Regions from separate parts of the Providencia sp. UF-183 genome, predicted to be linked through region 2. Evidence: predicted binding sites of a transcription regulator. Region 2 holds the regulator's gene; each other region holds the start of a gene.

Region 1 (7,174 bases), on a different contig from region 2:
AGCGCAGAAAAAGAAGCGATCGAATTGCTGTTAAAAACAGAAAATAGGCCGAGCGAAGTGCTCAAATGGATTTCATTACATATGAATCCTGATCTTGATAACCGAATGAAGCAGAGTATTCGCGCCAGACGTAAACGCCATTTTAATGCAGAGCACCCGCATACACGTAAAAAATCAATAGATTTGAATTTTTCGGTTTGGCAGCGTTTATCAAATCTAGCGGTAAAACGAAATAAAACATTGTCAGAAACGATCATTCAGCTGATCGAAGATGCTGAGCATAAAGATAAATATGAAAACCAAATGAGTACACTAAAGCAGGATCTTCAGGCAATACTTGGCACAGCAAAAAAGTAATGGTAAGTAATGTGCCGAGGGGAGATTGTTAGGGATCTTCGCTGATGAGTTAACAAAAAAATGGAACTGCATAATTGGTCAGCAGAATAGGTATCAAGTAGGGTTAAAAAAATACATTTTGATTCAAAAAAAACCCCAATCGAAATTGGGGTTTTTTATATTTAGTTCAAAATTCAAACTAGGGCTAAGAATTAAGCGCCTGGTTGAGTAACAACTTCAGTTGTACCTTGAATTTCGATTTCAACGCGACGGTCTGGCGCTAAGCACTCGATCAGAGCTGCACGGCCTTTAACTGCGTCACATTTGTTGCCAGTTACTGGATCTTCTTTACCGCGACCTTCAGCTGCGATTGCAGATGCTGGAACGCCTTTAGATACTAAGTAATCAACAACTGACTGAGCACGTTTTTGTGACAGTGGCAGGTTGTAGTTTTGTGAACCGATACGGTCTGTGAAGCCAACAACCAGTACGCGACCTTGAGTTGGGTCGATGCTGCTCAGTTCGCTGTACAGTTCGTTCAGCGCTTGCTGACCTTCTGGTTTCAGAGTTGCTTTGTTGAAGTTAAACAGAACGTCTGAACGCAGTGTGAAACGTTTGTTTTCAACAACTGGAGCTGCTGGCTCAACAACTGGAGCTGGAGCAACTACTGGAGCAGTTTCTTGACCGAAACGGTAAGCAACACCAACACTCAGCATGCCGTTGTCTGGACGAGTACCGATGTTGTCTTTATCACCTAAGTTGCTAACCCATTGGTAGTCTAAACGAGTAGCCCACTCTGGAGTGATTGCATACTCAAGACCCAATGCGTATACAGGAGCAACGCCAGTGTCGTTTTCTTTAACGTTTTTGAAGTTAGCTTGGTTAGCTTTAACATCTGTACGGTAAACCATACCACCCAGACGAGTATAAACGTCTAAGTCATCCATGATCGGATAGCTTAATTTAGTGGTTAATGAAACACCCATAGATTTCAGGTCGCCGCTGTTACCAGCGCCTTTGTATTTCATTTTACCGAACCAGTCATAACCTAATTCGAAGCCCATGTACTGGTTGTATTGGTAACCAGCAAATGCACCTGCACCAAAAGTATCACGGTCAGTAGAGTTACCAACGTGAGTACCGCTTTCTGGTGAAGTAAATTTAGTGTCTTCGTAATGAGACCAACCTAATTTAGCACCTGTATACCAAGTGTTATCTTTTGGAGCTGCTTGTGCAACTGTTGCAAAAGCGGCTACTGCCACTGCTACTGCGATAGCTGTTTTTTTCATTTTTACGCCTCGTTATCATCCAATATTGGCATGGCTTCAGTGAGCCTTATTATTTGCCATTGGTTCAATTTACTTGCTAGGTTTCGCAGACATTATCTACAAAAAAATTATAAAAGTAAAAAATAATGCCATAAGCTTAACAAGCTAAAGTCTACAACGAACTTAAAAAGATACAAGTAGAGTGAGCAATAAACGTTAAAAAAAGTATTTTTTTAGTGTATAAATCAGAGAGATATGTATATTTCTAATTATGATTGTTTTTTATCTATCTGATTGATCTTCAATACTTTTCATTTCACTTTAGGGATAAATATTTCTAAAGGTTAAATTTAGTAAGAAAATTCTTAATCTTGGTTAGTGATAATGATTTGAATGAATTTTTAAGTTGTTTAGCTGTCCAGATTGCATACTCACCATATTATAGGCTTTTTGTGGGCGCATTATAAAACCAATAGAATGGCCTTCTTGTGCGGCATCTTGTAAACGAACAAAATCTTGTTCATTTAATTCTGGTAGCCACCCTAAAACCACGCTGTAATTACCACTTTTTAATGCTTTTTCCATGGCATCAATGGTTGTAATGGGTTCCATATGGCTTACTTGCATGACTTTGTGCGTAGGAATACCCGCTTGTTCTAACCAGTGTTTACTGAGTTTTTTGTTTGGGCTTAGCCATAATAACCAACGCGATTGAATACCAAATTGGCGGAGCATAGGTAACAAGATGAAGTCCAGAATTGGGTGCTTTTCATCGTAGACAAGTTCACTCACCATACCTTGCTGTACCAGACTATTGGCCTGTTCAGTGGTTTGGAAAGATTGTGCGTAATTATTAAGAGAATGTTTTGTTGTGTCATTCCAAGAATAGATGCTCATAATTCACCTCGTTACAATGCTGTATGAACATACAGTAACTGTATATCCATCCAATATCAAGCCTATTTTTTCAAAGCGCTTCGCAACTTTGGTGTTTTTCTATGCATTCTTCTTGGCATTTTTTATGGAAACTCTCAGAATTGGCTATGCGTAATTGGTTGTAATGAAAGAAATAATAAAATTAATTCTCTCAAGGATGAAAATTAACCAAACCCAAAAAGGAGTTAAGGTAAATGCTACTATCGGAAGAAAAAATTTTTTATTTGTCCCGTTTATTAGGCCGTCTCGGTCAGCTTAAACGCAAAAACCATTTTGGCGGGTATTGCTTATTAGTGGATGACGTGATTGTAGGTTTGTTGCTTGATGGCCACTTTTATTTAAGAGGTTGCTTGTTGGCAAGAAGTCATTTTGAGGCATCGGGGCTTGATAGACTGGTTTACACGAAAAAAGGTATCCCATTGGAAATGCGTTATTACCAACTTTCAGAACAAATGTGGTGTGACGAAAAAGCGCTTTTTCAGTTTATTGAGATTGCCTACCACTCTGCCGTTGAGGAATTGCAACAAAAGCAGGTTATTACACGTAGAATTAAAGACTTACCAAATATGAATATGTCTGTTGAAAGGGCGTTAGGGAAGATTGGGATTCTGCATGCGGATGATCTACGCATGGTGGGAGCCAAAGCCTGTTTTATGAAGTTAAAACAACACGGGCGGCATAAGCCAAGTATTAAGTTACTGATTGGTTTAGCTGCTGCGATTGAAGGCTGTCATAGCGCAGTATTACCAAAAATAATTAAACAAGAGTTGATTGCTTGGTATAACAACTTCGAATTAACCGTGGTTTGATATCACAGTAAGAAAGGTTATTCGCTAAGATATTCAATACATTGCATTGTATAGAACGGAAAGTTAAGCGGGTATTAAAAGCTTGTTTTATATTCTAATACCCGCTCATCGGTATATTTTATGATGAACTGATTTGTCGAATCATTTGTTTGATTTCTGGGATCAGCTCAAGCAATAGTTTTGTTTGTTCCATGATTAATAATGTTTTTTCATCATCGCTTGCTGAAATATTATCAATACGGTGTAAGAGGCTATTACGTAATTTTTCTGATTTTTTATCAACGATATGCGGGTCTAGCGTCGTAATTTGCAGGGAAGATTCGACATAACAAATTGCATCATTTAATAAGGCTAAATTTTCTTCATTTTGCATCTGTTCGCGGTGAGCACCAAGGGCTGAAATATAGCTTAGCAGGGTATGATTTAAACAGAGTAAACGAAAAGCTTGCTCTTGTGTTATCCGATAGGATTTAGGGTCTGATGCCATATTGGAAACAATGGAAGCAAACTCTGCGTCGTTATTATGCGCTTCACGGCGAGCCACTCGATATTCTAGACCATTGTCTTTTCCTTGGTAGTACTGTGATAAAATCGCATCGAGATAACGGCAATTGCTATCCATGGTTTTTTGCACCACTTGAGGAAGTTGACGAAACTTCCAATCAGGCCAAATAAAACTCACCGCCAGTAATGCAATAAAGCAGCCGATTAAAGTATCGATAATGCGTGGGAGAGCGACATCGAAGCCTTCACCCAGTAAGTTAAAACTGAATAAAACCAATAAGGTAATAAAAAGTGTGGCTTGCGCATATTGGCTGCTACGGAACATGAAAAATAGTAAACCAGAAATGACGATGAGGATCAGTTGCCCTTCCATTGATGGTATTAAGTTAAGGAGTGGCAAGCCGATAAGAATACCTACAATAGTGCCGATAATCCGTAACGCCAAGCGTCGTTTAGTTGCACTGTAGTTAGGTTGGCAGACAAATAAGCTGGTGAGTAAAATCCAATAACCTCTTTCCATATCAAACAATTGAATAATGGCATAGCCAGTACAAAGCAAAATTGACATTCGTACAGCATGGCGAAACAAAGAAGATTTGGGCGTTAAGTGGTGTTTTACGCGGGAAATGATATCACCAAAGCCTGAAAGCGATTCATCAGATAATTGCTCAATTTGTTTATTGTTTTGTTGCCAAGAACCTTGTTCAAGGCTTAAACCTTTAAGTTGAACATCAATGCCTTTCAAATTCTTAAGTAAGTTATGTAGAGCTTTGACTTCGTGGCGTGTTGGTGATTGTTCTTTGAGTAACTGTAATGAGTTCTCAAGGTAGGTAAATGTGCGCTCAAAGCGCGGGTTGTGTTGGTATGGTTTGCGCCATAACACCGATTGAGCAACTTGTTGGCAAGCGCGGGCTTGCATCGTTAATAAGCGTTGAAAGCGAAATAAAATATCATGATGACGAAGTGTACGGCTAAGTTGTTGATATTGAATATGGGATGAGCTGGCTCGCTCATGAATATCTTGAGCGACAAAATAGTAATGTAAAGTATTACGCGTCCCTTTTTGCCCTCGGTCGCCTTTTAATCGACTAAGTAATGCGCTCTTTGTTTGGTTCATTGTATTAACTAAGTTGCTGTTTACAATTGCCAAATCGTAAACAGATTGCTGATAATCATCCTCGAGGTCAGGATCAAATAAGTTGGCTTTTGCATCCAAATAAGCTGATAGCTGTTGATAACATTGGGTAATTGCATCCTGTAGTGGCCGAACTGGGAACAAAATATGGCCGATTAAGGTTAAAAGGTTATACCAAACTGCCCCAGTGAGAAGAAGTGCTGGTTGTTGGTACCAGGTATCAAAAATGGGAACACCTAACATGGTGTAGATAGCAATTAACAACGCACCGAATGCAATGGTAGCGTAACGTTGACCTAATGCACCTAAAAGAATAAAGCCACAAGTGGAAAATGCTAGACCAAAAAAGAAAAATACGGGGTAAGGGAATAAAAGCTCAATAGAAACTGAGGCAATAAAAAAACAAAAAAGGGTGATAATTAAATTTTTTATTCTGCCAGTTAGCCTATCATCTAAGTCAGTTAATGCAGCAGCAACGACGCCTAATGTTAGTGGAATGGTCACTTTTGGCTCTTGCCCTAAGATCCATGGCAATAAGGTTGTGCCTGTCAGGGCTATAAAGATTCGGATATAATATAAAATATGGCTGTTATATAGCACACGACGATAACTGGTTAGCAGCGTTAGCACAAAGTACCTCAAAGGTAAGAAAATCCCTATGCCTTATAGGATAGCGTGTTTGCTCGGAATAAAAAACCGTTTGGAATCAAGCCAACCGTATTTTCATCATTGATATTTTCAGGTGCAGGACGTATGGAACTGAAATCAACACAGATTGGACAGCGTCTGGCTCAGCATCCCTACAATCGGGTTCGCTTACTCAACGCTGGTATTGAAGTTAGCGGTGAAAATCACCAATATCTTATCCCTTTTAATGAACTGGTTGATCTTCGTTGTAAGCGGGGCATTGTCTGGGGGGAGTTGGAATTTGAAATTGTGAATGAACAGGTGGTTCGTTTACATGGTACTGAATGGAAGCAAACTCAGCGATTCTTTCATTATTTAAATGAAAAATGGCAGCAATGGAGTGGTGAAATGAGCGAGGTGAGTGCAGAGGTTCTCTCTCACTTGGTCAACAAAATTGAGCAAATATCACAGCAAGATGCGTGGTTGAGTTTACGCCAATTAACTGCCATTAAAGATAACATTAAGCAGCAGTTTTCGTCATTGCCTTTGCCCCTAGTCAGAATTTCACAGTTTGAAAACTGTTCGTCACAGTATCAATTATGTCTACAATGGCTGAATCATAGCCAGCAGTGTCGTAAGCAAATCAATGAAAAGTGGTGTGAATCTGTTTTGGTTCGCTATCACGATTTCTTTCAGCAAGTGGAATCATCGCCACTCAATCATTCACAATCGTTATCTGTCATTAATGGTGAAGATAATGTCCTTGTACTTGCAGGCGCAGGAAGCGGTAAAACCTCGGTTTTAGTTGCTCGTGCAGGGTGGTTGGTCTTACGGGGGCTGGCGCAACCTGATCAAATTTTATTGTTGGCATTTGGCCGTAAAGCTGCCGATGAAATGAATGAACGTATTCAGGCTCGTTTACAGCACGATAATATTCAAGCAAAAACCTTCCATGCTTTAGCGTTGCACATTATTCGAGAAGGCAGTAAAAAATCCCCTGTAGTGAGTGAATTAGAAACGGATACGAAAAAGCGTCAGGCGTTATTGTTAAAAGAGTGGCGTGAACAGTGTTCGAGTAAAAAAGCGCAAGCCAAAGGTTGGCGAGAGTGGTTAAGTGAAGAACTTGTGTGGGATATCCCAGAGGGCGAGTTTTGGCAAAATGAAAAAATCACGCAGAGAGTCGTTGCGCGATTAGAACGTTGGCTAAGTTTGATGCGCATGCATGGTGGCAGCCAAAAAGAGATGGTTGATAACGCGCCAGAAGAGCTGCGAGAGCTATTTCAAAAACGTATTAAATTAATGGCTCCATTATTAAAAGTATGGAAGGGGGCCTTAAAAGAAGAAGGCGCGATTGATTTTTCGGGTCTTATTCATCAAGCGGTTAATATCCTTGAAAAAGGGCGTTTTATTAGCCCATGGAAGCATATTTTAGTCGATGAATTTCAAGATATCTCGCCGTTAAGAGCCAAGCTATTACAAGCTTTGCGCCAACAAAATAAGCAAACGACGCTGTTTGCGGTAGGTGATGATTGGCAAGCTATTTATCGTTTCAGTGGTGC
Region 2 (7,174 bases):
CATTTACTGGTGCTATATAATTAAATGAGTCATATGGTGCAATCATGGTATTGCGTTTTTTCATGCTCATATCAATCTTAACGCCATTAACACTTAGATTACTTAATGAAATATAATAAGGAGAATCATTAATAACAGTTATTCCAGTCGAATTTGATTCCACTCTCAACCTTTCATGAGCCTCTTTAGGTGATAACGGTAATTTAGATGGACGGTAAAATAATTTTATGACGTTATTATAACCAATATTAAGGGCTGTGCTTTCTAATGGGCCATTAGTTGCTGGGATCATCACTGCATTAAAATAAAATACAGATTCTCTATCTTTTGGTAGATTATTAGTTTGAGAATAAATCCGAATGTCCTGAGATTTACCACTATCAATTTTAACTAATGGCGGAGAAACCGTAAATGGTGCATCCCCTTTTAAACCTTCAGGTGATTTAGATACAATAAATTTAGCCAGATAATTAATATCTGTATTATTTCTAGCACCAACGGAAGTACTTTCACTACCTTGCAAGAAAACTATACGCGTAGCATTTAGCCCTACTCCAGCAGAATAAGCTACATTTGAAGTTAATAAAAACAGTAGAATTAAAAAATACCACTTCGCACTTATTAATTTATTAAAAAAAATGTTCTTATATTCTATTGTTTGCATTATCTCATCCACACATAAGCAAGATATTAAGAGGCTTTATGAATAAAGCCTCTTCTATTCAAATTAACTAATTGAAATTAGTTATAAGAAACAGTAAATGTTACTGGAACACTTAAGATGTCTGGAGCAACGCCATCAGCTTTAGTTAACAATAAAGAAGCTTTAACAGGGATAGATGCACCACCGTCTTTTTTAACTGCTTCAGCTAAAGTTACTTCTGCATCTTGGTTAGGCAGAAGTTTAACAGCACCTGATTCCAGTTTAACTGCTAAAGATTTAGCATCTTTGTTAGCAAATAACTCAGGGAAACCAGTTGCTTCTTGACCTTGTGCGTAAACGTTCATAGTTGTGTCTGAACCATCTTTAGAACAGTTAGTCAGAACCAAGCTAAAATCTTTCGCATCACCTAACATATCGTTGACTTTTTTGCCTGTAGTTTGGTCAACTGTGAATACACCCCAGTCAATTACAGAGCCTTTAGTAGTAGAGGTAACGTCACAAGATGCAGCACGTAATTGTGCTTTAAAAGTAACTTCTGCACCTTTTTTACCGTCTGCTGCTAATGCAGAACCAGCGACCATAGAACCTGCTAATACTGCTAAAACTGCTAATTTTTTGTTGAATAACATATGTAAATACCTCTGTATTTATGTCGTCATGTAAGTAGTGAAAGACACATTTTTTTATTAAAAGCCAAACTCACAACATCCATTTACAGTGCTAAAGTCATTTTTATGAGCTTGGCGAAGTTGCTGTTAACTTTATTCAAGCCAACATTAAGAGCATTAAAAATCCTTTTAATCCCCTTTGTTAAAACCAAGTCAGTAGAACTGGCTTTAAAAAAGAGCTATTTCTATATCGCCAAATTTGAGAGACCAGAATCAATATAGAAATAGTAAAGATGGACAAAAATTTAAAACATTAGAGAGTTCGATTAATTCTTATTACTTCCTATGCTAAAATCACAGGTCAATATATAAACCACATAGCATTTAGTTACTCATTTCTGACTCAACCATTCCTATTTCAAACAAGCAAAAATACTTGGCTAAGTTTTCAAACGCTCTCCTGCTTTCTGAGAACAATTCTAAGACAACAATATTTATTGTCAAAATAACGCATCTGGAGACGCAACAATAGGCAATAAATCTATAATTAAAAATTAATATAGATTTAAATTCGTTATTATAGGCTTTATGATATGTTTGAGAGCGTTACTTAGGTTAATTTATATAAATTGAAACCCAGCTACTTATAATTATTTCAAGTTGTAAAAGGTTGTGTAAATGAGCGTCATTTTATTTAATATCGAAAAATTGCAAATTTTATATATATTAATCCAACCGAATGAATAAGGGTTACATTACCCCCATCGAGTTAGCTTAAAACCAGATTATTATCTCATACTGAACAATCCTCATAAGATAAGTCTTAATTGAAATTTACGTTAAATAACAAACAAAAAACGCATACTTTGTATTTGTTTTGTTAAAGCAAATAATCATTTTTGTTTCAGTTAAATTTATGTAATTCATCTGCTGTACTCGTTTCAACCAAGTCCATTTTCAGATAATCGTTTGCTTATGTTTACTTTTAAATAAAAATTATATAGATAACATATTTACTTAGTTATTTTCTGTCCCCTGAAAGCCTATGCGCTTTCAATACCAAAAATATGATAAACTTATGAGCAGTAAATTTTTGCGTTTTTCGAAGCTGGGGTCAGTAAAATGAAAAAAATGAGTGAAGAGAAAATACTTGTGATGGCAGAGCGCATTTGCCAATCAAGAGGCGTTAGATTGACTCCACAAAGAGAAACTGTGTTACGCCTTATCGCGCAACAACATGGCGCAATCAGTGCTTATGATTTATTAGACTTGCTACGCGAAGTTGAACCGCAAGCAAAGCCCCCAACCGTTTACCGCGGGTTAGAGTTTTTAATGGAACAAGGCTTTATTCATAAAATAGAGTCAACCAACAGCTACGTCGTTTGCCATCACTTTGATAATCCCAGCCATATTTCAGTGATGTTGATTTGCGATAATTGCGGGAGCGTAACTGAAAGTGATTGTGCGACAATAGAAGCAGCCATCATTAGTTTGGCAGAAACCAACCAATTCCGTTTACGCCATACTGTGGTTGAGAACCATGGTCTATGTAAAAACTGTGATGAAATTGATAGCTGCCAAGATCACGCGCATTGTGGCCATGACCATGAACACCCTGTCATTACCAAGAGAAAGTAATGAATGATGTTGTAGAATCCATGATGTTACTTATATAAGAAAAGAATACGAAAAGTAATATAAAGAAAGGATATAAAAGAAAGGAAGTAAAGCAGGCAGATCTCTATACATCAATTTGAAATCTGCCAGCAATCATGGAAAAATCAAACAAGCAGCACACCGCTACCTACCTGATAATCTAAGAATCAATACCAATCGCTATTACGGATCACACCAACAGCCAAGCCTTCAATAGTGAAGCTTTGTTCACGTAAATCGACAATAATCGGAGCAAACTCTGGATTTTCGGCGATTAATTCGACACGGTTACCTTGCTGTTTAAAACGTTTAACTGTAACTTCATCATCAATACGCGCCACAATAACTTGGCCATTATGTGCATTTTGTGTTTTATGTACTGCTAATAAATCACCATCCATAATACCGATATCTTTCATCGACATACCATTCACACGTAAGAGAAAATCTGCGTGAGGTTTGAAGAGTTCTGGATCAACTTGGTAGTGACTTTCAATATGTTCTTGTGCTAATAAAGGTTCGCCAGCGGCAACACGCCCAATCAAAGGTAGCCCTTGATCATCAGGTTCTTCTTCAAGAAGTAGGCGGATACCCCGTGATGCCCCAGAAACAATTTCAATTACACCCTTGCGTGCCAAGGCTTTTAAATGTTCTTCTGCCGCATTAGGCGAACGAAAACCAAGGCTTGCTGCTATTTCAGCACGTGTAGGAGGCATACCTGTTTGCGAAATGTGGTCACGCACCAGATCGTAAACCTGCTGTTGTCGAGCCGTCAGTGCTTTCATCCCGTTCCCCTGTTTGTTTATACAGTCAGACTGTGAGTATATACAGGTAAATGAAGATTTGAAACAGTTAAATCACTGAATTTAGTATTTGTTATCGATTTACTTTCTTTTCCCAAATTTCAATGGCTTTTCGTCGCTATCCCGCAAAATAACGTTGCCATAATACCAATGCCCAAATAAACAGTGCTAAGCCAATACTGACAAACACAGCGGCAGAGCCAATATCTTTAGCGCGCCCTGAAAGTTCATGATATTCACTACCAATACGGTCAACAACGGCTTCTATTGCACTATTGAGTAGCTCGACGATAGCCACCAGCACGACGGAGCTTATCAACAATATTCTATCCACATAGCTGATATCTAAGCAAAAGGCGATAATAATCGCAATCACCGCAGCCACAGATTCCTGACGAAATGCCGCTTCATTTACCCACGCTGCTTTTAGCCCTTTAAGGGAGTATCCCGCTGCTTTAATCACACGGGTAAAGCCCTTAGTTTGACTTGCCATATTTATTCCTTAAAAAATACAAACAATAATCGATTTTTACGGTCAAAGTGAATTGTCAGTAACAGATCTGCCAGTGGATTTCTGGTATGATTGCGCAGCATTGTTAACAAGAGGCTATAATCATTTATGTCACTATGGCGTAAAATATATTACAACACGTTGAATTTACCACTTAAATTATTGGTAAAAAGTAAACTAATTCCATCGGACCCAATTACAGAATTGCAGCTTGATACTAACAGGCCAACGCTGTATGTATTGCCTTATCATTCTAAGTCCGACCTCCTAACGCTACGGCATCAATGCTTGGCTATCGGTTTGCCTGACCCTTTGGTTGATAACGACATCAATGGCACCAAGCTTCCTGCCTATGTGTTTATCGATGATGGCCCGCGCGTATTTCGCTATTATTCACCGGATCCGCGTAAAGATTCCGTCAAAACATTCCATGCATATTTAGATTTGCACAAAAATAATCCAAATCTGGATATTCAAATGCTACCTGCATCGGTCATGTTTGGGCGATCCCCTGGTCGTGAAGGGCATACCCCTGCTCCCCCACTCAAGCTATTAAATGGGGTGCAAAAATTCTTCGCTATCCTATGGTTAGGTCGCGATAGTTTTGTTCGCCTATCGCCACCTGTTTCGATTGGGAAAATGGCACAGGACCACGGCACAGACACCATTATTGCCAATAAATTAGCACGTGTCGCCCGTATTCACTATTCGCGCCAACGCCTTGCGGCGGTCGGCCCGAAACTGCCAGCACGCTATGAACTGTTCAATAAGCTTTTGACATCAAAAGCGATTGAAAAAGCCGTCGAAGACGAAGCACGCAGTAAAAAAATTCCATTGAAGAAAGCGCAGCAAAATGCGGTGAATATGATGGAAGAAATTGCCGCTAATTTCTCCTATGAAGCCGTGCGTTTAACAGACCGCGTACTGAGCTGGACATGGAATCGCCTCTATCAAGGCATTAACGTGCAACATGCTGAGCGTGTTCGCCAATTAGCGCAAGATGGTCATGAAATTGTGTATGTGCCTTCCCACCGAAGCCACATGGACTACTTACTGCTTTCCTATGTCCTTTACCATCAAGGCTTAGTTCCCCCGCACATCGCCGCTGGGATCAACTTAAACTTCTGGCCTGCCGGCCCGATTTTCCGCCGTCTTGGCGCATTCTTTATCCGCCGAACCTTTAAAGGAAATAAACTCTATTCCACGGTTTTCCGTGAATACTTAAGCGAGCTGTTTGCTCGCGGCTATTCTATTGAGTATTTCGTTGAAGGTGGACGTTCCCGAACAGGCCGTTTATTGCAGCCAAAAACCGGAACGCTGTCGATGACATTGCAAGCCATGCTTCGCGGTGACTCACGCCCTATCACTATCGTGCCTATTTATATTGGCTACGAACACGTGATGGAAGTGGGTACCTATGCAAAAGAGCTGCGTGGTGCAGAAAAAGAGAAAGAAGGCTTATTTTCAATGATCCGCGGCTTGCGCAAACTGCGTAACTTAGGTCAAGGGTATGTGAACTTTGGTCAGCCAATTTCTCTTTCTCATTATCTTAATCAGCGTGTACCTGATTGGCGTGATTCGATTGACCCCATTGAGCCACAACGTCCGTCTTGGTTAAACCCAACGGTCAGCTCGTTAGCAGATAACATCATGGTGAATATCAATAACGCTGCTGCTGCTAATGCCATCAACTTGTGTGCCACCGCTTTGCTAGCTTCACGTCAGCGTTCATTAACCCGTGAGCAGCTCATTGAGCAAGTGGAATGCTATCTGCAATTATTGCGCAATGCGCCATACACGGCTGATGCAACAACGCCAAATAAAACCGCGGAACAGCTGCTCGAACATGCTTTGCAAATGGATAAATTCGAAGTAGAAAAAGACAGCATGGGGGATATTATTATTCTTCCTCGTGAAAATGCCGTTTTAATGACCTACTACCGTAACAATATCCATCACTTACTGGTATTGCCGTCATTAATTACCAGTATTGTATTGCACCATGAGCGCATCAGTCGCCAAGATATTCACCAACAAGTCAGCCAAATCTATCCGTTCTTAAAAGCTGAACTGTTTATGCGTTATAACGACGAACAGTTACGTGAAACGGTTGATACTCTGATTGATGAGCTGAATAATCAGAAGCTTATCTGCTTAAGAGACGACGAAATGGTGGTACTGAACCCGCGCCGTATTCGTCCATTACAGCTCTTAGCTGCTGGAGTCCGTGAAACACTACAACGCTACGCTATCACGCTGTCATTACTTAATGCCAGCCCTGAAATCAGCCGTAATACGTTGGAAAAAGAAAGCCGCATCCTTGCGCAGCGCCTTTCTGTACTGCACGGCATTAACGCCCCTGAGTTCTTTGATAAAGCGGTATTTTCAACGCTTGTTGATACACTTAGGGAAGAAGGCTATATCGATAACAATGAAAACGATATCTTCACCACTAACGCCCAAAAACTGTATGCGGTTCTTGCGCGGTTAATGTCACCAGAAATTCGTTTAACCATTGAAAGTGTTAGCCAAAGCGATGAGCTTTCAGAAGAGAAAAAAGTCGCAATACCTGATGAATCAGCTCAAACCACAGAGCCAGAAAAAGACTAATCCGGTTTTGTAAGCCAATAAAAAGCAAAAAGGTAATGTTGAAAAACATTACCTTTTTTGTTGGGCCATTGAACATCAATTCACACGTTAAAAATAACTCACCATGATGCCAATAAACAAAATCAAGCCAACGAAGTTATTATTCATGAAAGCCTTAAAGCAAGGGGCACGTTCGCGATTCACCATCAACTGTTGCTGATAAACAAATAACCCCGCAACCAGCGCCAGTGAAAGATAATAAATTATTCCTAAACCTGCCAATAAACCCACGGCCACCAGCAAGCCAACCATCAGCAATTGCAGTAATCCAATAATCAGTTTG
Region 3 (7,174 bases), on a different contig from region 2:
GGTCGATATTGGTGGCGAAGTGCGTACGAAAGGTAAAAATGGCAAAGAAGCACCATGGCGCATTGCCATTGAGAAACCATCAACGGATGGAGTGAGCCAAACCGCACAGGAAATTATTGAGCCAGGTGATCGCTCAATAGCAACATCAGGTGATTATCGTAATTATTTTGAGCAAGATGGTGTTCGTTTTTCTCACACGATTGACCCAAAAACAGGCCGCCCAATTACTCATAACTTAGTCTCTATCACTGTGCTTGCTGAAAATTGCATGAGTGCCGATGGCTTATCCACAGGGCTAAATGTCTTAGGGCCAGAAGCCGGTTTAGCACTTGCTGAAAAAATGAATGTGCCTGTTTTTATGATAGTTAAGACAGATAAAGGTTTTGAAGAGCGTTATACTAAGGCATTCGAACCCTTTTTAACGAAGAAACAGTAACTTTGGGAGGCTAAAGGTATGCTAAATATTTTTATTGCAACTTTTGCACTGTTTTTACTGGCTTTTTTGGGAATGTCGTTGGGCTATATTATTAAACGTAAGAGTATCCAAGGTAGCTGTGGCGGTTTAAGTAGTATTGGCGTTGAAAAAGTATGTGATTGCCCTGAACCTTGCGATGCACGTAAAAAACGTATGGCACGTGATGAAGCTCGGAAAAAACTGTTAGAAAAGAACCGTATAATCTAAAGCGAATTTTTATTTTGCATAACCTTAACTGTTGTTTTAACAGTTAAGGTTTATTTTTAGGCATTATTTATTAAAAGCCTTCGGTGAATCCACCATTACTGCATCAGCCCCTATCTCTTTCGCCAACTGGTAATCGCTTTGGTTATTTACACCAAAAACAATGATATAAGCGTCACCATCACGTTTAAAGCACTCTATCGCTGATTTATCCCATGAAAGCGTTGCAGGGGAGCGTGCCTCACCTAGCGTATATTTTTCAACAACTTCAACTTTACGATGTAGCTCAAAACCATACCAACGAGAAGCTGGCTTATCCGTTTTATTGATTGGTTTTGTGTCTGGAACTGAACATTGATGGTTCATAATGCTATTTGCCAAAATGGTACGAGTTTCATCACGGCTTTCAAAGGTCTGAATTTTAGGGGATAGCTGATTTAGCGCGGTTAAGAAATCGGTATTGGTAGAGTAAAAGCGTACTTGATTGAATGCTTTTGTTTTTTCCAATAAGGCTAGAGTAGCTTTGGCTTGAGTGGCTGGGTTGGCGTCAGGGGATTTTAAGTCAATATAAAAGGTGGTGTCTGGATACTTTTTTAATATGGCTTCTAGTGTGCTAATTGTGGTGGTTGCAGCGGGTAATTGTTGGTTGTTTTTTTGATTAAATTGGTATGCAGCATTGATATGGCTAAGTTGCTCTGCGGAATAGGCCGAAACAGGGCCTTTTTTATCTGTTAGAGAATCAAGATCACTTGGGCGATATAACACTAATTGATTATCTTGGCTGAGCTGGACGGTTAACCAAATGGCATCCGCTTTGTTTTTCTTTGCAAGATCAATAGCATAAATCGTATTTTCAGGTGCATCTGCCGTACCAGCGCGGTGCGCAACAATTTGAGGTGAAGCCATTTGAGTGGTGAATGCAAATGAGTTTTGAGTGATCAGAAGTAGCAACCCAATGATCGCTAACGGGTTAAATTTTAATGCGGATATCATTGCCATGAGTATTGTCCATAAAATAATTTTTAACGAGTTGTGAGGGAAATAAGCCAGTCTGTTGTATTACTTTTTTATTAATCTGTAATCCATTAGGACTCTTTTTAAGACTAACTTTATTTATTTTTACCCATAAAGTGTGGCAGTTAAATATGACAATAAAATGAATTGGTTTTTATTAACAGAGAGTTAGAAGAGATTAAAATGAGCTTGATATCGTACTTCCTCGTAATTGCATGGCTAATAAAAATACTGTATATTTAATCAGTTGATTGGTTTTTTTATGAGTGAACCCGTGCGTAAAATTATTCATATTGATATGGACTGCTTTTATGCGGCGATAGAAATGCGCGATGACCCAAGCCTACGCAATGTCCCTATTGCGGTTGGTGGAAGTGCGGATCGTCGGGGAGTTATCAGTACAGCCAACTATGAAGCGCGCCGCTATGGCGTACACAGCGCGATGTCGACGGCTATTGCCTTGAGGCTTTGCCCGCACCTAAAAGTCGTCCCAGGGCATATGGCACTGTATAAAGAAACCTCTATTCATATTCGCAAGATTTTTGCGCGCTATACCGATTTAATCGAACCTCTTTCCCTTGATGAAGCGTATTTAGATGTGACGGATTGTACGCAGTTGCATGGCTCTGCAACTTTGATTGCAGAAGCTATTCGTCAGCAAATTTTTGATGAATTGCAGTTAACTGCATCAGCGGGGATCGCACCTATCAAGTTTTTAGCGAAAATCGCTTCGGATATGAATAAACCTAATGGTCAGTTTGTTATCACGCCACAAAATATGGATCAATTCGTCCTCACATTACCATTAAAAAAGATCCCCGGAGTCGGCAAAGTGACGGCTCAAAAATTGGCGGATATGGGGCTAAATACCTGCGCTGACGTGCAGCAATTTGATGTTGTTACGTTAATCAAGAATATGGGTAAATTTGGCCAAGCTCTCTGGGAACGTTGTCATGCTATTGATGAGCGTGCTGTAAACCCTGATAGGTTGAGAAAATCCGTGGGGGTTGAACGGACATTAGCCGAAGACATTCATCAATGGGATGATTGCCTTTTGTTGTTAGATAAGTTGTATGAAGAATTGCAGTTACGTTTAGCAAAAGTAAAACCCGATTTGCGTATCGCCCGCCAAGGGGTGAAATTCAAGTTTGATGACTTTCAGCAAACAACGCAAGAGCATGTGTATCCCATTTTAAATAAACAAGATTTAGTACAACTCGCACAGCAGGTTTGGGAAAATCGCCGGTTAAAGCGAGGGGTGAGGTTGGTGGGGTTACATGTCATGCTACAAAGCCCGCAATTAGAGCGGCAGTTATTGCTTGAACTTTAAAAAAATGCTCATCAAAAGGATGAGCATTCTATTCAATATCAGTGGATTAGCCTTTAACTGGGATCGCTTTTAACACCGCAGTTAACAGTTTCCAATACTCACCAACACTGGCGATATGAACGCGTTCATCTGGTGAGTGAGCACCACGGATGGTTGGCCCAATAGACACCATATCCATATCTGGATATGGCTTTTTGAATAAACCGCACTCAAGGCCTGCGTGGATCACCATAACATTTGGGATCTTACCAAATAACTTATTGTAGGTTTCACTCACCAAATGCATCACTGCAGAGTCTGCATCTGGCTGCCAACCTGGGTAGCTACCTTCTGCACGATATTGGGCTTTCGCTAATTTACTAACAGAAGTCAGCATGTTAACGACATAATTTTTACCGCTATCGATGAGTGAACGAACGAGGAAGATGACCTCTGCTTTATCTTCCGTCATACGTACGACACCTTCATTTAGTGAGGTTTCCACGACACCTTTTGCGACATCACTCATACGGATAACGCCATTTGGTGCCGCATTTAAGAAGAAAACAAAGCGTTGTTGGCAGTCATCAGACAGCGCTTTTAAGTCGCTTTGTGTTTCATCTAACAACAGCACTAAGTTAGGTTCAACAGCAGCTAACTCATTTTTCAGAATGCTTTCGTAGCGTGTTCTTAATGCAGTCAGATCAGCAACTTTATCGGCTGGAACAGAAATAATGGCATGTGCTTCACGTGGAATCGCATTACGTACGGTACCGCCTTTAAACTCTAATAGTTTTAGGCTGAGATCTTCTGCGTGGCCTGCAAGAAAACGTGCTAACAGTTTGTTTGCATTACCTAAACCTAAATGAACATCACCACCTGAGTGGCCACCTTTTAAACCTTTTAAGGTCAAGGTAAAGGTTTGATAACCTTCTGGTAATGCTTCGCGAGTTAGGTCAAAAGTGGTTGTGAAATCAACACCACCAGCGCAACCCATGTAGATTTCGCCTTCTTCCTCGGAGTCGGTGTTGATTAAGATATCCGCTTGTAACCAGCCTGCTTTTAAGCCAAACGCACCTTCCATACCCGCTTCTTCGGTCATGGTTAACAGCACTTCCATTGGGCCGTGCTCAACGCTGTCATCAGCTAAAACTGCCAGTGCAGAAGCTAAACCAATACCGTTATCTGCGCCTAATGTGGTTCCTTCAGCAGTCACCCATTCGCCATTTACATACGGGCGGATTGGGTCAACTTTAAAGTCATGCACCGTATCATTATTTTTTTGCGGAACCATGTCTAAGTGGGCTTGTAACACCACGGCTTTACGGTTTTCGTAGCCCGCAGTTGCAGGTTTACGGATCAAAATGTTGCCGACTTCATCACGCTCAACGTGGAAGCCTTTTTGTTTTGACCAATCAACGATATGTGCCGCTAAAGCTTCTTCATGATATGAAGGATGTGGAATGGAGCAGATGGTAGCGAAGATGTCCCACAGTGGTTGGGGGGATAGTTTGGCTAAGTCAGACACGTGTATCTCCTATGATTTTCCCGTTATATTTCAAGCTATAGCGTTGTTGTCTGCACTCACAAACCTACGTCACATACTGATGTATGCTCCTTGGATTTGTTCATTTGCCGCCTAGCTATAACTTGAACTATTTAGGGAAAATCCCTGAATCATCTAGACAGCAGCCGATTGACAGTCAACGCGAGTTTCAGCTTCGATTTTTAAAAGGAACATTGCTGTAATTATGACCTAACAGCCTGAAGTTTCGAATTAAAGGCCGCCTCTTTTATAAACTCAGGATAACACTTTCTTTTGAATAATGGACAGTGTAAATGATAATAATTGATGGCGAATGATGCTTTTTACTGGTTTTTAGCGCGCCGAATCACTATAATCTCGCGCAACCTTTTTTCCGCAAGACACATTTCAGATTTACTCAGCAGTCGGGACCCGAATTATATGAGCGAAAAATATGTCGTAACGTGGGATATGTTGCAAATACATGCCCGTAAACTCGCACAACGTTTATTACCAGTAGAACAATGGACCGGTATTATCGCGGTTAGCCGTGGTGGACTTGTCCCTGGTGCACTTCTTGCACGTGAACTGGGAATTCGTCACGTTGACACCGTTTGTATCTCTAGCTATGACCATGATAACCAACGCGAATTAACTGTTATCAAGCGCGCTGAAGGCGATGGTGAAGGCTTTATCGTCATTGATGATTTAGTTGATACTGGCGGTACTGCACAAGCTATTCGTGATATGTATCCAAAAGCACACTTTGTGACTATCTTCGCAAAACCAGCTGGTCGTCCATTAGTTGATGACTATGTGGTTGATATCCCTCAAGATACTTGGATTGAGCAGCCTTGGGATATGGGCGTTGTCTTTGTTAAGCCTCTGTGTGAACAAGATAAATAAATCTGTTTGTCACTTAAAGTTAGGTAAAAACACTGTAATTATAAAGCCTTATGGATTTTATTGATTGCTAGAACACATTAATACCTAAAATTTTTGAGTCAAACACGATATAATTTGGGGAGTGCATTATGTGCATTCCCCTTATTTTTTGGTTCCATTCAGCGACGGTATACAGGTAATTGGGATGACTCAGCAAAATTTATCCGAAAAACTCTTTAAGCCTAAAATCAGACAGGTTGAAACATCGACACTGGTCTCATATTCCGCCCAAACACTGCCTCAGCTCAAAGAGCACAGTGTGCTGAGTGGTTCTCACCATGCGGGCTGGTATCGCATGATTAACCGCTTGATGTGGATTTGGCGTGGAATTGACGCATTAGAAATAGAAGATGTGCTTAGCCGTATTGCGATTTCGAATGCGCCACGGAGTAATGAGAACCAACTCGATACTGTCATCGGTAATCGTTCAGGCAATTGGTGTTTTGAATGGTCTCAACAAGCGATGCATTGGCAACAAAAAGCCTTAGAGTTCGAGAAGGGGGTTGATGCGGGTAATGCGTGGCTGCACGCAGCAAATTTATATAGCATAGCCGCTTACCCGTTTATCAAAGGTGATGAACTTGCAGATCAAGCTATTCTTCTTGCGAATAAAGCCTATGATAGCGCCGCTAAATTTTCTCAATACCGTTTAAAGAAAATTCCTTTCAAAGTGGATGGCGGTAAAGAGGTTTGCGGCTTTTTGCATATTCCCTCTCAGGGGCAAGGCCCTTATCCAACGGTAATGATTTGCGGTATGTTAGATAGCTTACAAATTGATTTTTGTCGCTATTTCCGTGATTACCTTGAGCCATTGGGGATTGCTATGCTCACGCTGGATATGCCATCTATTGGTTATTCGAACAAATACAAGCTCACCCAAGAAACCACCACGTTACATGAGCAAATTGTTCGCCAAATTGATGATATTGCATGGATTGACCATACACGCTTTGGCATAGTTGGAATGCGTTTTGGCGCAAACATAGCGTTAAGATTAGCTTATATGTGCCCTGAGAAAATCAAAGGGGTCGCTGTGATAGGTCCAATTGTGCACAGTTTATTGCACGAAGAGAAATATCAACGAGATATTCCTCGGATGGTTTTGGATGTGTTCGCCAGTCGTCTGGGGATTTACCAAGTTGATGGATCTGCATTACGCCACGAACTTAGTTGTTATTCTTTGAAAAATCAGGGGCTTTTAGGCAGGAGAAGTAAGGTTCCTATGTTAGCTGTCAGCTTGAAAGACGATATTTATAGCCCAAAAGCGGAAGCGGATCTGATTAAACGTTCTTCTATGGATACGGATGCCATTATGTTACCAAGCCATCCAGTGTTCGCCAATTTTGAGAAAGCGTTAAGTGAAACAACGAATTGGTTAAAAGCAAAAATACTTTAAAATAATTTAATAACTTGCTTATTTTTTCCCATTTGTTAAAAAGGGATCTTCCCAAGAAGGAGATCCTTAACATGGCTTTACCGACTGATTACACAAATGGAAAATATTTAAAGAAATTTGCAGCGATAGGTCCGTATTTAAGAGAAAAACAATGCTTAAAGGGTTGCTACATATTTGATAGCTTGGTTGTGTGTGTGAATGCCAACATAGTGCCTGAGAAACGTGAATTTTGGGGGTGGTGGTTAAAGCTAGTTGCTACTGATACAGGCTTTGAGTTTACCTATCATTTAGGGCTATACAATGGGC

Evidence for each region. Region 2 encodes LexA, which represses DNA repair genes until DNA is damaged. Its sites were predicted from a motif close to TNCTGTATGTACATACAGNA; they were not measured.
Region 1: sulA (SOS-induced cell division inhibitor SulA) is a predicted target of LexA. The motif match lies at 2,519-2,538, and genes of this name have one in related genera.
Region 3: dinB (DNA polymerase IV) is a predicted target of LexA. The motif match lies at 1,923-1,942, and genes of this name have one in related genera.

Annotation. Positions count from the first base shown of each region.
Region 1 covers NZ_JBSICD010000013.1:52,646-59,819, forward strand. The annotation lists gene matP (macrodomain Ter protein MatP) at 1-357, shown strand, start outside; gene ompA (porin OmpA) at 549-1,625, opposite strand; gene sulA (SOS-induced cell division inhibitor SulA) at 1,980-2,501, opposite strand; gene AC4IFT_RS13225 (TfoX/Sxy family DNA transformation protein) at 2,735-3,349, shown strand; gene yccS (YccS family putative transporter) at 3,468-5,618, opposite strand; gene helD (DNA helicase IV) at 5,742-7,174, shown strand, end outside.
Region 2 covers NZ_JBSICD010000021.1:25,123-32,296, reverse strand. The annotation lists gene AC4IFT_RS17530 (fimbrial biogenesis chaperone) at 1-664, opposite strand, end outside; gene AC4IFT_RS17525 (fimbrial protein) at 742-1,293, opposite strand; gene zur (zinc uptake transcriptional repressor Zur) at 2,395-2,910, shown strand; gene lexA (transcriptional repressor LexA) at 3,096-3,713, opposite strand; gene AC4IFT_RS17510 (diacylglycerol kinase) at 3,850-4,224, opposite strand; gene plsB (glycerol-3-phosphate 1-O-acyltransferase PlsB) at 4,351-6,852, shown strand; gene ubiA (4-hydroxybenzoate octaprenyltransferase) at 6,940-7,174, opposite strand, start outside.
Region 3 covers NZ_JBSICD010000022.1:69,261-76,434, forward strand. The annotation lists gene AC4IFT_RS18125 (FAD:protein FMN transferase) at 1-436, shown strand, start outside; gene nqrM ((Na+)-NQR maturation NqrM) at 455-682, shown strand; gene AC4IFT_RS18135 (glycerophosphodiester phosphodiesterase family protein) at 746-1,678, opposite strand; gene dinB (DNA polymerase IV) at 1,968-3,023, shown strand; gene pepD (beta-Ala-His dipeptidase) at 3,070-4,530, opposite strand; gene gpt (xanthine phosphoribosyltransferase) at 4,969-5,433, shown strand; gene frsA (esterase FrsA) at 5,618-6,868, shown strand; gene crl (sigma factor-binding protein Crl) at 6,940-7,174, shown strand, end outside.